4 regions of the Brenneria rubrifaciens genome follow, and region 2 is predicted to be linked to each of the others. Evidence: predicted binding sites of a transcription regulator. Region 2 holds the regulator's gene; each other region holds the start of a gene.

Region 1 (3,558 bases), 380 kb from region 2:
CGGTAGCCGCGAAGGTATCACCGCATTGCAGATGGATATCAAAATCGAAGGCATTACCCGCGAAATCATGCAGGTTGCTTTGAATCAGGCCAAGGGTGCTCGTCTGCACATTTTGGGTGTGATGGAACAGGCTATCAGTACGCCACGCGGCGACATCTCTGAATTCGCACCGCGTATCCATACCATCAAGATCAGTACTGACAAAATCAAAGATGTCATCGGTAAGGGCGGGTCGGTTATTCGTGCGTTGACGGAAGAAACCGGTACGACCATTGAGATCGAAGATGACGGTACAGTGAAGATTGCTTCTACAGACGGTGAAAAAGCTAAACATGCTATTCGCCGTATTGAAGAGATTACCGCTGAAATCGAAGTGGGCCGTGTCTATCAGGGTAAAGTGACGCGTATTGTTGATTTCGGCGCTTTCTTTGCCATCGGTGGTGGTAAAGAAGGTTTAGTACACATTTCTCAGATTGCTGACAAGCGCGTTGAGAAAGTGACTGACTATCTGCAAATGGGTCAGGAAGTGCCGGTCAAGGTATTGGAAGTTGATCGCCAGGGCCGGGTTCGTTTGAGTATTAAAGAAGCAAATACTCAGCCTCAGGAAGCGGCGGTGCCGTCTTCTGAGGAAGAATAACTGTTATACAGTTGTCAGTTGCGGATCGTTTGCATTAACGATTTAGTGCTGCATGTATTATAAGGATAGGGATATCCTTATATTAAGCAGGCCGGGACAGGATGTTCATTCAATGTTCGTCTTCGGGAGTGGGAAATGAAGCCTTTCTTGCGCTGGTGTTATGTTGCAACAGCACTTATGCTGGCAGGATGCAGCAACACGGATTGGCGCAAAGATGCGGTATTGGCAATTCCGTTACAGCCAACTTTGCAGCAGGAAGTGATTCTGGCGCGTATGGAACAGATCCTTGCGAGCCGGGCATTGACCGATGATGAACGCGCACAGCTATTATATGAGCGCGGAGTGCTGTATGATAGCTTAGGGTTGCGGGCATTGGCGCGAAATGATTTTTCACAAGCGTTGACGATCCGCCCTGATATACCAGAGGTTTTTAACTATCTGGGGATTTACTTAACGCAGGCAGGCAATTTTGATGCTGCCTATGAGGCGTTTGATTCTGTACTAGAGCTTGATCCAACTTACAATTACGCGCGTTTAAACCGGGGCATCGCTTTGTATTATGGCGGTCGTTACTTGTTAGCGCAGGATGATCTGCTGGCGTTTTATCGAGACGATCCAAATGATCCTTTCCGTTCGTTATGGCTATACCTTGTGGAGCGAGAAATCGATCCAGAGACGGCCAGGGTAGCGTTGAAAAAACGTTATGACAGAGCACAGAAAGGGCCTTGGGGATGGAAAATTGTCGAATTCTACCTGGGCAGTATCAGTGAAAAAATACTGATGCAGCGACTACAGGAAGAAGCTACGGATAACACTTCGCTCGCTGAGCATCTCAGTGAAACTGACTTCTATTTAGGTAAGCATTACCTAAGTCTGGGGGACAAGAACACCGCCTTGGCGCTGTTCAAGCTGACGGTTGCTAACAATGTTCATAACTTTGTTGAGCACCGCTATGCATTGTTGGAATTGGCGCTTTTAGGCCAAGAGCAAGACGACCTATCAGGATCGGACCAGCAATAGCTGACGAACAACGATATCAGCCCTAACACTATGGTTATCACCTTTGCGGGTGAGGGCTTTCTTGTTCGCTTATTAATCCAATTTGAGCCGGTTCACACTTTTCAATGAAAATGACTGAAAATTTTCTCGACGAGTTATGTAGACTGGCCGCCATATACAATGAGGCACGTGTACATGACTGATTTATCAACTTCTTTTGCTAATTTGGGGCTGTCTGCTCCGATTATTAATGCCCTGACCGATCTGGGCTACGAAAAACCATCGCCGATTCAGGCTGAATGTATTCCCCATCTGCTGAGCGGTCGCGATGTGCTGGGCATGGCGCAGACCGGCAGCGGTAAGACTGCGGCTTTTGCTCTGCCATTACTTAATAATTTAAAACCTGAGTTAAAAGCGCCGCAGATGCTGGTGCTGGCCCCGACACGCGAACTGGCGGTTCAGGTGGCTGAAGCCTGTAATGATTTTGCCAAGCATATGCATGGTGTCAATGTGGTTGCTCTGTATGGCGGCCAGCGTTACGACGTGCAACTGCGCGCCTTGCGCGGCGGAGCACAGATCGTTGTCGGTACGCCGGGGCGTCTGCTGGATCACCTGAAGCGCGGTACGCTGGATCTGTCTAACCTGAGTGGTCTGGTACTGGATGAAGCCGATGAAATGTTGCGTATGGGCTTTATTGAAGATGTAGAGAATATCATGGCGCAGATCCCGGCTCAGCATCAGACCGCGCTGTTCTCTGCAACCATGCCGGAAGCGATTCGTCGTATTACCCGTCGTTTCATGAAAGATCCTCAGGAAGTTCGCATTCAGTCAAGCGTGACGACGCGCCCCGATATCAGCCAGAGCTACTGGACCGCACAAGGCGTTCGTAAAAATGAAGCGCTGGTTCGTTTTCTGGAAGCGGAAGATTTTGATGCGGCGATTATTTTCGTGCGTACCAAAAATGCAACGCTGGAAGTGGCAGAGGCGCTAGAACGCAGCGGTTATAGTAGCGCGGCCTTGAATGGCGACATGAACCAGGCACTGCGTGAACAGACGCTGGAGCGTCTGAAAGACGGCCGTCTGGATATTCTGATCGCCACCGACGTTGCCGCCCGTGGTCTGGACGTTGAGCGTATCAGCCTGGTGGTAAACTACGATATCCCGATGGATTCTGAATCCTACGTTCACCGTATCGGTCGTACTGGCCGTGCCGGTCGTGCCGGCCGTGCATTACTGTTTGTGGAAAACCGTGAGCGTCGCCTGCTGCGTAACATTGAACGCACCATGAAATTGACGATTCCCGAAGTGGAATTGCCAAATGCGGAACTGCTGGGGCAACGCCGTCTGGCCAAGTTTGCCGCTAAAGTACAGCAACAGCTGGAAAGCAGCGATCTGGATATGTATCGTGCACTACTGGCAAAACTGCAACCTCAGGAAGAGCTTGATATTGAAACGTTGGCCGCGGCGTTGTTGAAGATGGCGCAAGGTGAGCGTCCTTTGATTCTGCCGCCTGACCCGGTATTTGATCGTCGTCCGCGTCGTGAATTCCGCGATCGTGATGATGCGGGTCGTGGTGATCGTCGCCGTGAGCCACGTGACAGCCGTGACGGAGAGCGTCCAGCACGTCGTGAGCGCCGTGATGTGGGTGACATGGAGCTGTATCGTATTGAAGTGGGCCGTGATGATGGTGTCGAAGTTCGCCATATTGTGGGGGCGATTGCCAATGAAGGCGACATCAGCAGCCGCTATATCGGCAATATTAAACTGTTTGCTTCTCACTCGACCATCGAACTGCCAAAAGGCATGCCGGGTGATTTGTTATCACACTTTACTCGTACTCGTATTCTGAACAAGCCGATGAATATGCAGTTACTTGGCGATGCTCAGCCGCATGAACGTCGTGAGGGCGGCGAGCGTCGTGG
Region 2 (3,558 bases):
GCTGCGGGAGGGAACCGATTACGGTGAGGAAGAACGCACATTAGCGCAAAAAGTCGCTGACATTCGTCGGCAACTGACGTCCGGTGAAATCGTACTGGTGTGGTCTGAATTACATGAAACCATCAACATTATGCCCCGGGACCAATTTAATGCCGGTGAGCATCACTCGTATTGAACGACTAAATATGCTAAAAGCAGTGCATATCTATTCCCTTTTTTGATGGCGCCCGATTACCGACGGCGATGCTAAGTCGCGCCGCCATCACGGAGTAAAGCCTCACATGTCATATAAGCATCCAATTATAGCCGTTACCGGCTCCAGCGGCGCGGGAACCACCACCACCAGCCAGGCGTTCCATAAAATTTTTCAGCAGTTGAAAATGCGGGCTGCCCAGCTCGAAGGGGATAGCTTCCATCGTTACACCCGCCCGGAAATGGATATGGCCATTCGCAAGGCGCGCGATCTTGGCCGGCACATCAGCTACTTTGGGCCCGAAGCCAATGATTTCAGCCTGCTGGAACAGTCGTTCATTGAATATGGGCAGCATGGGCGAGGGAAAACCCGCAAATACCTTCACACCTATGATGAAGCGATTCCCTACAATCAGGTTCCCGGTACATTCACCCCCTGGGAACCCATGCCGTCACCCACGGATGTGCTGTTTTACGAAGGTCTGCATGGCGGCGTGGTTACCGAGCAACACAATGTGGCTCAACACGTCGATCTGCTGGTCGGCGTGGTGCCTATCGTCAATCTGGAGTGGATTCAAAAATTGATTCGTGATGTCAATGAACGCGGGCATTCACGCGAAGCCGTGATGGATTCAGTCGTTCGCTCGATGGAGGACTACATCACTTACATCACGCCACAATTTTCACGCACCCACTTAAATTTCCAGCGCGTCCCCACCGTGGATACGTCCAACCCGTTCGCAGCGAAATCCATTCCTTCACTGGATGAGAGCTTCGTGGTGATACATTTTCAGGGGCTGGACAATATTGATTACCCTTATCTGCTCGCCATGTTGCAAGGCTCGTTTATTTCTCATATCAACACGCTGGTTGTTCCCGGTGGAAAAATGGGTTTGGCGATGGAGCTGATTATGACGCCGCTGGTACAACGCCTGCTGGAAGGGAAAAAGATCGAATAGCATCACAGCATCACGCCCTATCAGGCGCGTCGTGTCGCTGTGATGGCGACGATGTCAGGAAGGCGCGGTTAGGCTGAATCCCGGACTTCATGACTGTGCGTAACCTGAACAACTTCCCCCAACATCAGCGCCACAGAGCAATACTTTTCAGCAGACAATACCACCGCGCGCTCTACCGCCTGATCGGTCAGCCCTTTCCCCGTCACGATGAAATGCAAATTGATATGAGTAAACAGACGAGGCGCTTGCACTCTCCGTTCCGAAGTCAATTTCACTTCACAATCGGCGACATCGTGACGTCCTTTTTGCAAAATCGACACAACATCGATCGCGCTGCAACCGCCAACCGATATCAGCAGCATTTCCATAGGGCTTGGCGCCTTGTCACCCGCATTGCCGTCCATCATAACCTGATGTCCTGAGGCGGACTCGCCAAGAAACGTTAAGCCTTCAATCCATTTCACCCGTGCATGCATAGCGTCTCCCTAAAAAATTTTTGAAAATTTATATTGTTACTATACAAAAAACGCCATACCCGGCGCTTTCTCATGCTGAAGCGAGACAATACAAGACACTTCCCTCAAGCTGTGTTAAAAACAAAAGTAGCATCTGCCTGTTCCGGGCAAACACAGATACAAGGAAGGTGATGGCGTCGCCAGATAGTAAATTCCAGTATATTCCCTGACGTCATTCTGCCCACACGAAATTTGATTTTTTAGCAGTCGCAGTTAACACGCCGTACAGGGAACTCTGAGCCCTGTGATTTGCGCAGTGAATTACAACAGAGGATAATAGCGAATGGTTCTCGGCAAACCGCAAACAGACCCCACTCTCGAATGGTTCCTTTCTCATTGCCATATCCATAAGTATCCATCGAAGAGCACGCTTATTCACCAGGGTGAAAAAGCAGAAACGCTTTACTACATCGTGAAAGGCTCTGTCGCAGTGCTAATCAAAGATGAAGAAGGCAAAGAAATGATTCTCTCTTATCTCAATCAGGGAGATTTTATCGGCGAGCTTGGCCTGTTTGAGGAAGGACAGGAGCGCAGCGCCTGGGTACGGGCAAAAACGGCTTGTGAAGTCGCTGAAATTTCTTACAAGAAATTCCGGCAACTAATACAGGTCAATCCAGATATTCTCATGCGTCTGTCCGCGCAAATGGCAAGCCGTCTACAGGTAACCTCGGAAAAAGTCGGCAACCTGGCTTTTCTTGATGTCACAGGCCGTATTGCTCAAACGCTGCTAAATCTGGCGAAACAACCTGATGCCATGACCCACCCGGATGGCATGCAAATAAAAATTACCCGCCAGGAAATCGGACAAATTGTTGGCTGTTCACGTGAAACCGTGGGCCGCATTCTTAAAATGCTAGAAGACCAGAACCTGATCTCCGCACATGGCAAAACGATCGTCGTTTACGGCACTCGTTAAGTCTTACCTTACCCTACAAAAAAAGCGTGAAGCCAACCTCACGCTTTTTTAACTGTTTCATGGCAATAGCGCATTAATCTGCGGCGTTAACCACCTGCTCGACGGCTTTAGCGAATTTAGCCATTCCCTGCTCGATATCTTCCGTTTCAATCACCAGGGAGGGCACAAAACGAATCACATTCGGACCGGCTATCAGCACCATAACGCCTTGCTCAGCGGCGGCGGCCAGGAAGTTACGCGCCCGGCCATGCCACTCCGGGGTCAGCTCGGCGCCCAGCAATAGGCCCATGCCGCGAATCTGTTCGAAAATGCCATGCCGCTGGTTAATTTTTTCCAGTTCATTGACAAACCGTTCGTGACGATCCGCCACACCAGACAACACTTCCGGCGTATTAATGGTGTCCAGCGCGGCTTCCGCCACTGCGCAAGCCAGCGGGTTACCGCCATAGGTCGTACCGTGTACGCCAACCGTCATCACCGAGGCAATTTCCTCGGTTGTCAGCATCGCACTGATCGGGAAACCGCCCCCCAACGCTTTCGCCGTGGTCAGAATATCTGGCGTAATACCGTAATGCATATAAGTAAACAGTTTTCCCGTTCTGCCCATTCCACTTTGGACCTCGTCAAACACCAGCAGCGCGTTATGCCGATCGCATAACTCACGCACGCCCTGCAGAAACGCTGGCGTCGCCGGCATAATTCCGCCCTCTCCCTGCACGGGTTCCAGAACCACCGCACAGGTGTGATCATCCATTACCGCTCTAACCGCGTCCAGATCGTTAAAAGGCACATGAACGATATCCGCAGGCTTCGGGCCAAAACCGTCAGCATATTTTGCCTGGCCGCCAACCGAGACGGTGAACAACGTTCTTCCATGGAACGCATTATAAAACGCGATGATTTTAGTCTTGTACGGGCTGTGGCGTTCAATCGCGTAGTGGCGCGCCAGTTTAAACGCCGCTTCGTTGGCCTCCGC
Region 3 (3,558 bases), 390 kb from region 2:
CGACGCGCTCTCCCAGACAGGCCATCTCACCCAGCCCGACGCTATAATCGATGGTATCACTGGCCTGCCGACGTCCTCCACCCAATGACACCACCGCCATGCCTAACGCGCGGGTATCCATCGCGCTGACGATACCTTCACGATCGGCAAACACAGGTTTGCTTAACAGCGCAACCGGCAAATAACGCGCATAGTGATCGACAAAATCCGCCGGGCCGCGCTGAGCGGCGACCATCCGCCCGAAGACCTCGGCCGCTTCACCGTTATCCAGTACGGCCTGCAACCGGGCTCGGGCGTCCGCGGCGGAGTCGGCCAGCCCGCCGGCCAACAGCATTTCTTCGCACAGCGCCATAGTGACTTCATATAAACGCGGGTTGCGGTGCTCGCCGGTCAGGAAGCGCAACGCTTCGCGTATTTCCAGCGCATTACCGGCGCTGGAGGCCAACACCTGATTCATGTCGGTCAACAACGCGCTGGTGCGGCAGCCCGCGTTATTGGCGACACCGACGATGGCCTGAGCCAACTGTTCGGAGAGCGCATAGGTCGGCATCAACGCGCCTGAGCCGACCTTGACGTCCATCACCAGCGCATCCAGCCCTTCGGCCAGCTTTTTCGCCAGAATGGAAGCGGTGATCAGCGGTATCGAATCCACGGTGGCGGTAATGTCCCGCGTAGCATAAAAACGTTTATCCGCCGGGGCTAAAGAGCTGGTCTGTCCGATAATCGCCACGCCGACACGCTGAATAATTTGCCGGAAGGTATTGTTATCAGGGAAGACATTCAATCCGGGGATCGCCTCCAGTTTATCGAGCGTGCCGCCGGTATGTCCCAGCCCCCGGCCTGAAATCATCGGCACATAGCCGCCACAGGCGGCGACCATCGGCCCTAGCATCAGCGAGGTGACATCCCCGACGCCGCCGGTCGAATGTTTGTCCACCAGCGGGCCATTCAGGTTAAACCCTCTCCAGTCGAGTACCGTGCCGGAATCGCGCATCGCCAGCGTCAGCGCCACACGCTCCTCCATCGACATATCATGGAAATAGATGGTCATGGCCAGCGCCGCAATTTGCCCTTCAGACACCGTGTTATCGCACACGCCGTTAATGAAAAAGCGGATTTCTTCGGCACTCAACGGGTTGCCGTCACGCTTTTTACGAATAATTTCCTGAATCAGAAACAAGGCTTGCACTCCTGAAATAAGGGAAGATGCAATGAGAGCGTCATGCGGTGATCTTCCGCTGTCGCGCGCTCAATAGCCGCTCTGCCGGCCTGCCGTCTGATGGCCTAACACCGTCAGCAGGCTGGCTAACAAACTGGATGCGCCAAAACGGAAATGCTGCGCCGTGGCCCAGCCCGCGCCCATGATGTCATCCGCCAGTTGCAGATAAATAGCGGCCTCCTCAACATTTCGCACGCCGCCCGCCGCCTTGAAGCCAACCCGATCGCCCACGCCTTTATCGCGAATCACTTTCAGCATGATTTCCGCGCTCTGCGGCGTGGCATTAACCGGCACTTTACCGGTGGAGGTTTTAATAAAATCCGCCCCCGCGTCAATAGCGATCTCGCTGGCCTGCCGAATCAACGACGGCCGCTCCAGTTCACCGCTTTCAATGATGACCTTCAGCACAACATTGGCGGCCTGACATTCCGTTTTGCAGGCTTTGACCAGCGTAAAACCGGATTGCGCATCGCCAGCCATCAACGCACGGTAAGGAAACACCACGTCGACTTCATCCGCCCCGTAAGCAATCGCCGCCCGGGTTTCCGCCACCGCGATATCGATATCATTATTGCCATGAGGAAAATTGGTGACGGTGGCAATACGGATCGCTGGCGTGCCCTGCTCGCGCAGCACCTTGCGAGCCAGGGGAATGAAACGCGGGTAGATACAGATGGCGGCGGTATTCCCCGCCGGACTATTGGCCTGATGACACAGCGCGATCGCTTTCTCGTCCGTATCGTCATCATTAAGGGTGGTTAAATCCATCAGCCCCAGCGCACGCTGCGCCGCGGTAATTAACGTGGTCATACAACACTCCAACTCGTCAGGGAAACATCAACCGAACGCTCTCAATATCAGTACATTTGGCGAGCGGACTTGGTTCCTTGAAGATAGCGCTCAGGGGAAATCACCGGGAGCGACAACCGAAATCCCTCTCACCGCAGCTAGCCTTCCTCTACACCCTGTGGCGATTCAACACCGGGAACCTCTCACGTATTAAACCACGCCACATCAGGCCATTTTGTGCCTTTATTCACATTTGATGTCAAAAGCAGTGTAACAACGTGGGGTTACATGTGATTTAAATCACATGTAACCCAGACTTCGCACCCTATCGTACCCGTTAATCATAGCGTTTTCTCCCGGTAAACACCGGGAGCGGGATGTAAAACGGATAACGCGAGAGAAGAAAAATCAGCAGGGAAAAGAAATGTTAGCCTTAGCGACGATATTGATTTCAACCGTGATGTGAACAAGTTCTTCATGGATGGCTAATTGCCGCTTGTAGTAATCGGGAGGAACCACCCGATCGGTTGTCAAACTCAGAATACAGGCATACTTTGCCGTTCCCACCCGCCACACATGCAGGTCCGTTAATTCGGCAGGAATCGAACTGGCGTCAATGACTTCCCGAATTTCCTGCACCACCGGCGCATCCATTTCCGCATCCAGCAAAACTTTACCGGTCTGGCGAATCAGGCCATACGCCCACACTGCAACCATAATGGCCCCAGCCATGCCCATGACCGGGTCCAACCAAGCGGCTCCCCAGAATTTACCGCAGATCAATGCCACAATAGCCAGAACGGATGTCGCCGCATCAGCAATCACATGCAGGTAGGCAGAGCGCAGATTCAAATCCTGATGCCCACTATGTTGATGGGAAGCCGACGTAGGATGATCATGATGATGAGCATGGTGATGGGAATGATTGTGGGCGGAGTGATCACGCAACAACCAGGCACAAGTCAGGTTAACCAGTAAACCAACGGCGGCGATCGCAATGGCCTGATCGTAGTAAATTACTGCCGGATTCAGTAGCCGGTCTACTGATTCATACATCATCACAAAGGCGACAATCCCCAGTAGAATCGCGCTGGTAAACCCACCCAGAATCTCAATCTTCCAGGTGCCGAACGTAAAACGGCGGTCCGACGCCAGCCGCCTGGCCGCCGCATAAGCCACGGCAGAAAGCCCCAGCGCCAACGCATGCGAACTCATATGCCAGCCGTCCGCCAGCAATGCCATAGAGTTGAAATACCAGCCTCCCGCAATTTCAACCACCATCATGACAGCGGTGAGCAGGGTAGCGTATCGAGTGTTCCTTTCCGCCAGCGGGTTGCCCTCGTCAAAAACATGACTGTGGGGGTGGGCACCATTTATCTGTATCAGTGACATCCGTTATTCCCTCCTTGTTATACTCCCCCCCAGTATATTACATTTAAGAAAATCATAAAGGTGATCCGGGCAATATCATCGGCACATCCACTTTCTTTTATTCTGCTGCCCCGTCATAGCCCAAACCGGCGATAACGAACGGAGACAAATATGATTAC
Region 4 (3,558 bases), 2.0 Mb from region 2:
TTGCCGATTTCTATCTTGGCAAAACTGTTGCCAACAGCGAGTTCGTTCATTATCCGAATGAAAAATGGTTTCCTGTTCCTGCGGATGACTCACTGCCTGAAGGCATTCTGGATGCTCGCCTGCGCAAATTCTACGATCCGGAGCAAGAACTGAGCGCCAGCGATCTGATCGACCTGCAATCCGGTAACCAGAAGCGCGGCATCTGCGCTCTACCGTTCACTCGTCAGTCCGATCAGCAAACCGTTTATATTCCGATGAACATTATCGGCAATCTTTATGTTTCCAATGGTATGTCAGCCGGTAACACCGCCAATGAAGCCCGCGTTCAGGGGTTGTCAGAAGTGTTCGAGCGCAGTATCAAAAACCGCATTATTGCCGAATCCATCAGTCTGCCGGAAATTCCGCAAGACGTGTTGAACCGCTATCCGGGCGTCGTTGAAGCCATTGCCACGCTGGAAAAAGAAGGCTTCCCCATTTTCGCTTACGATGCGTCACTGGGCGGGAAATACCCAGTTATTTGCGTTGTGTTGTTTAACCCCGCCAACGGCACCTGTTTCGCCTCGTTCGGTGCGCACCCGGATTTTGGCGTGGCGCTTGAGCGTACCGTAACCGAGTTGTTGCAGGGACGCGGCCTGAAAGATCTGGATGTTTTCACTCCGCCGACATTCGATGATGAAGAAGTTGCTGAACACGCGAATTTGGAAACCCACTTTATCGACTCAAGCGGTATGATCTCCTGGGACATGTTCAAAAAGCAAGCCGACTACGCGTTTGCCGACTGGAGCTTCAGCGGCACCACGGAAGAAGAATTCGCCACATTAATGGCGATATTCCAGCAGGAAGATAAAGAAGTTTATATTGCTGACTATGAACATCTGTCCGTTTACGCTTGCCGTATACTGGTTCCGGGCATGTCAGACATTTATCCCGCGGAAGACCTGCTGCTGGCGAATAACAGCATGGGCGCGCATCTGCGTGAAACGCTGCTTGCCCTGCCTGACAGCCATTGGGAAAAAGAAGACTATCTGGCGTTGATCCAACAGTTGGACGACGAAGGCCTTGATGACTTCACCCGCGTTCGCGAATTACTTGGTATCGCAACCGGTAAGGATAACGGTTGGTTCACGCTGCGTGTCGGTGAGTTGAAATCCATGTTGGCGCTGGCGGGAGGCGATCTGGAGCTGGCATTGAGCTGGACCGAGTGGACACAGGACTTTAATGATTCCGTGTTTACAGCACAACGCAGCAACTATTATCGTTGCCTGCAAACCCTCTTGCTGCTGGCGCTGGAGCCGGAGCGCGACCCCTCCGAATACTATGATGCGTTTGTCAAAATGTACGGACGTGAAACGGTCGATGCCGCCAGCGCCGCGATTTATGGTGAACAGTGCTTCCACGGACTTTTCGCGGTGGATGCTGACTTCAGCGCCCTGCCTGCGCATCAGTCTCTGCTGGCGGCTTACGAAAAGCTGCAACAGGCTAAACGCCGGCACTGGCAGAAAAACTGATACCGCTTTTGACGGCAGAAAATAACGAGGACGGTGTACATAAGCATTCCGTAGACCTCTTTTTAACCCGCCGATTTTTCTCAATAAAATTTTTGTAATAGCCCTTATTTATGTAAGGGCTATTTTATCGCAGAGAAATATTTCTCTGCGGATGGAGCATTATTAAATACGTGTTGTTACTGAATGGTGAATATTCAATTAAATTACTTCATGCAAGCGGTACTTAAATTACACAAAGCATGATATTAATTAACGCCAGATTTATGTGTCATCGACCTTAAATTCAAATCTTATTGCAAAGATTAAACTATTTTTTCTCATTAAAAATCATGATATTACACGCAAAAAACCTTCATTTTGCTTTGCTTTAACACTGGCTAGTTTCGCGCAATATGATCCACGTCAAATTCTGCCGTATATTGCTTTGTTAATATCACTATGCTAATAATTTTCAAGAGAGAGTTAGTGTGAAAGCTGACAACCCCTTTACGCTATTACTACCGGCCGCGATGGCAAAAGTTGCCGAAGATGCCGGCGTTTATAAAGCAACAAAACAACCGTGGACAACCTTTTATTTGGCAATTACCGCTGGCGTTTTCATTTCAATTGCCTTTGTTTTTTATATTACCTCTACCACCGGCACTTCGACGATACCATTTGGTATAGCCAAATTGATCGGTGGTATATGTTTCTCGTTGGGGTTAATGCTGGTTGTCGTTTGTGGCGCGGATTTATTCACCTCTACCGTATTGATTGTCATTGCCAAAGCAAGTGGACGTATTACCTGGAAGCAACTGGCCTACAATTGGGCCAATGTTTACATCGGAAACTTGGTGGGCGCCTTGTTTTTTGTCGCCCTTATTTGGTTCTCTGGCGAGCACATGGTCGCTAACGGCGCATGGGGGCTCAACGTCCTGCAAACTGCTGAACACAAGCTTGAGCACTCGTTCGTCGAAGCGCTGAGCCTGGGGATTTTGGCAAACCTAATGGTCTGTCTGGCCGTGTGGATGAGCTATTCGGGCCGTACTCTCACTGACAAAATGTTTGCGATGATTTTACCCGTCGCTATGTTCGTCGCCAGCGGTTTTGAGCACAGCATCGCGAATATGTTCATGATTCCCATGGGGATCGTCATCAAAAATTTCGCGGCGCCGGAATTCTGGAACGCCATCGGTATGGTGCCGTCTCAGTTTGAGCATTTAACCGTCAGCCACTTCATTACCGATAACCTGATCCCTGTTACGATCGGGAACATCATCGGTGGTGGTTTATTGGTAGGCTTAACATACTGGGTAATTTATTTGCGCGGTGGAGTCAAGCACTAAGGTGCTATCAGCCGCAACGTCGGGTTCTAAAAAATCCATACAAAAGGTAGGTGTAAAATGACCGATCTGAATGAAAAACTGGCTAATGCGTGGGAAGGTTTCAGCAAAGGTGAATGGCAGGATGAAGTCAACGTTCGTGACTTCATTCAGAAAAACTACACACCGTATGAAGGTGACGAATCCTTTCTGGCCGGCGCAACCAAAGCAACCACAGCGCTGTGGGACAGCGTGATGGAAGGCATCAAACAGGAAAACCGCACACATGCGCCTGTTGATTTTGACACCCACGTCGCTTCCACCATCGTTTCTCACGATGCAGGCTACATCAACAAAGGCCTGGAAAAAATCGTTGGTTTACAAACTGAAGCTCCTCTGAAACGCGCACTGATTCCATTCGGTGGCATCAAAATGGTTGAAGGCTCCTGTAAGGTTTATGGCCGTGAGCTGGACCCTCAGTTGAAAAAAGTCTTCACTGAATACCGTAAAACACACAACCAGGGCGTGTTTGATGTTTACACCCCTGACATCCTGCGTTGCCGTAAATCAGGAATTCTGACTGGTCTGCCAGATGCATATGGCCGCGGTCGCATCATCGGTGACTACCGTCGTGTAGCACTGTACGGTATCGACTATCTGATGAAAGACAAGTTCGCCCAGTTCACCTCTCTGCAATCCAAACTGGAAAACGGTGAAGATCTTGAAGCCACTATCCGTCTGCGTGAAGA

The links. Region 2 encodes CRP, which controls carbon source genes, mostly activating them, when cyclic AMP is high. Its sites were predicted from a motif close to ATGTGANNNNNNTCACAT; they were not measured.
Region 1: the regulator CRP is predicted to act here: its motif matches at 1,738-1,755, upstream of yrbN (protein YrbN).
Region 3: the regulator CRP is predicted to act here: its motif matches at 2,297-2,314, upstream of deoC (deoxyribose-phosphate aldolase).
Region 4: the regulator CRP is predicted to act here: its motif matches at 1,899-1,916, upstream of focA (formate transporter FocA).

Annotation. Positions count from the first base shown of each region.
Region 1 covers NZ_CP034035.1:505,579-509,136, forward strand. The annotation lists gene pnp (polyribonucleotide nucleotidyltransferase) at 1-637, shown strand, start outside; gene nlpI (lipoprotein NlpI) at 773-1,657, shown strand; gene yrbN (protein YrbN) at 1,768-1,839, shown strand; gene EH207_RS02450 (DEAD/DEAH family ATP-dependent RNA helicase) at 1,832-3,558, shown strand, end outside.
Region 2 covers NZ_CP034035.1:125,772-129,329, reverse strand. The annotation lists gene EH207_RS00535 (YheU family protein) at 1-175, shown strand, start outside; gene EH207_RS00530 (phosphoribulokinase) at 282-1,151, shown strand; gene EH207_RS00525 (OsmC family protein) at 1,220-1,627, opposite strand; gene crp (cAMP-activated global transcriptional regulator CRP) at 1,950-2,582, shown strand; gene argD (bifunctional acetylornithine/succinyldiaminopimelate transaminase) at 2,656-3,558, opposite strand, start outside.
Region 3 covers NZ_CP034035.1:516,670-520,227, reverse strand. The annotation lists gene deoA (thymidine phosphorylase) at 1-1,180, opposite strand, end outside; gene deoC (deoxyribose-phosphate aldolase) at 1,250-2,029, opposite strand; gene dmeF (CDF family Co(II)/Ni(II) efflux transporter DmeF) at 2,417-3,400, opposite strand; gene EH207_RS02490 (metal/formaldehyde-sensitive transcriptional repressor) at 3,555-3,558, opposite strand, start outside.
Region 4 covers NZ_CP034035.1:2,192,955-2,196,512, forward strand. The annotation lists gene ycaO (30S ribosomal protein S12 methylthiotransferase accessory factor YcaO) at 1-1,508, shown strand, start outside; gene focA (formate transporter FocA) at 1,976-2,833, shown strand; gene pflB (formate C-acetyltransferase) at 2,891-3,558, shown strand, end outside.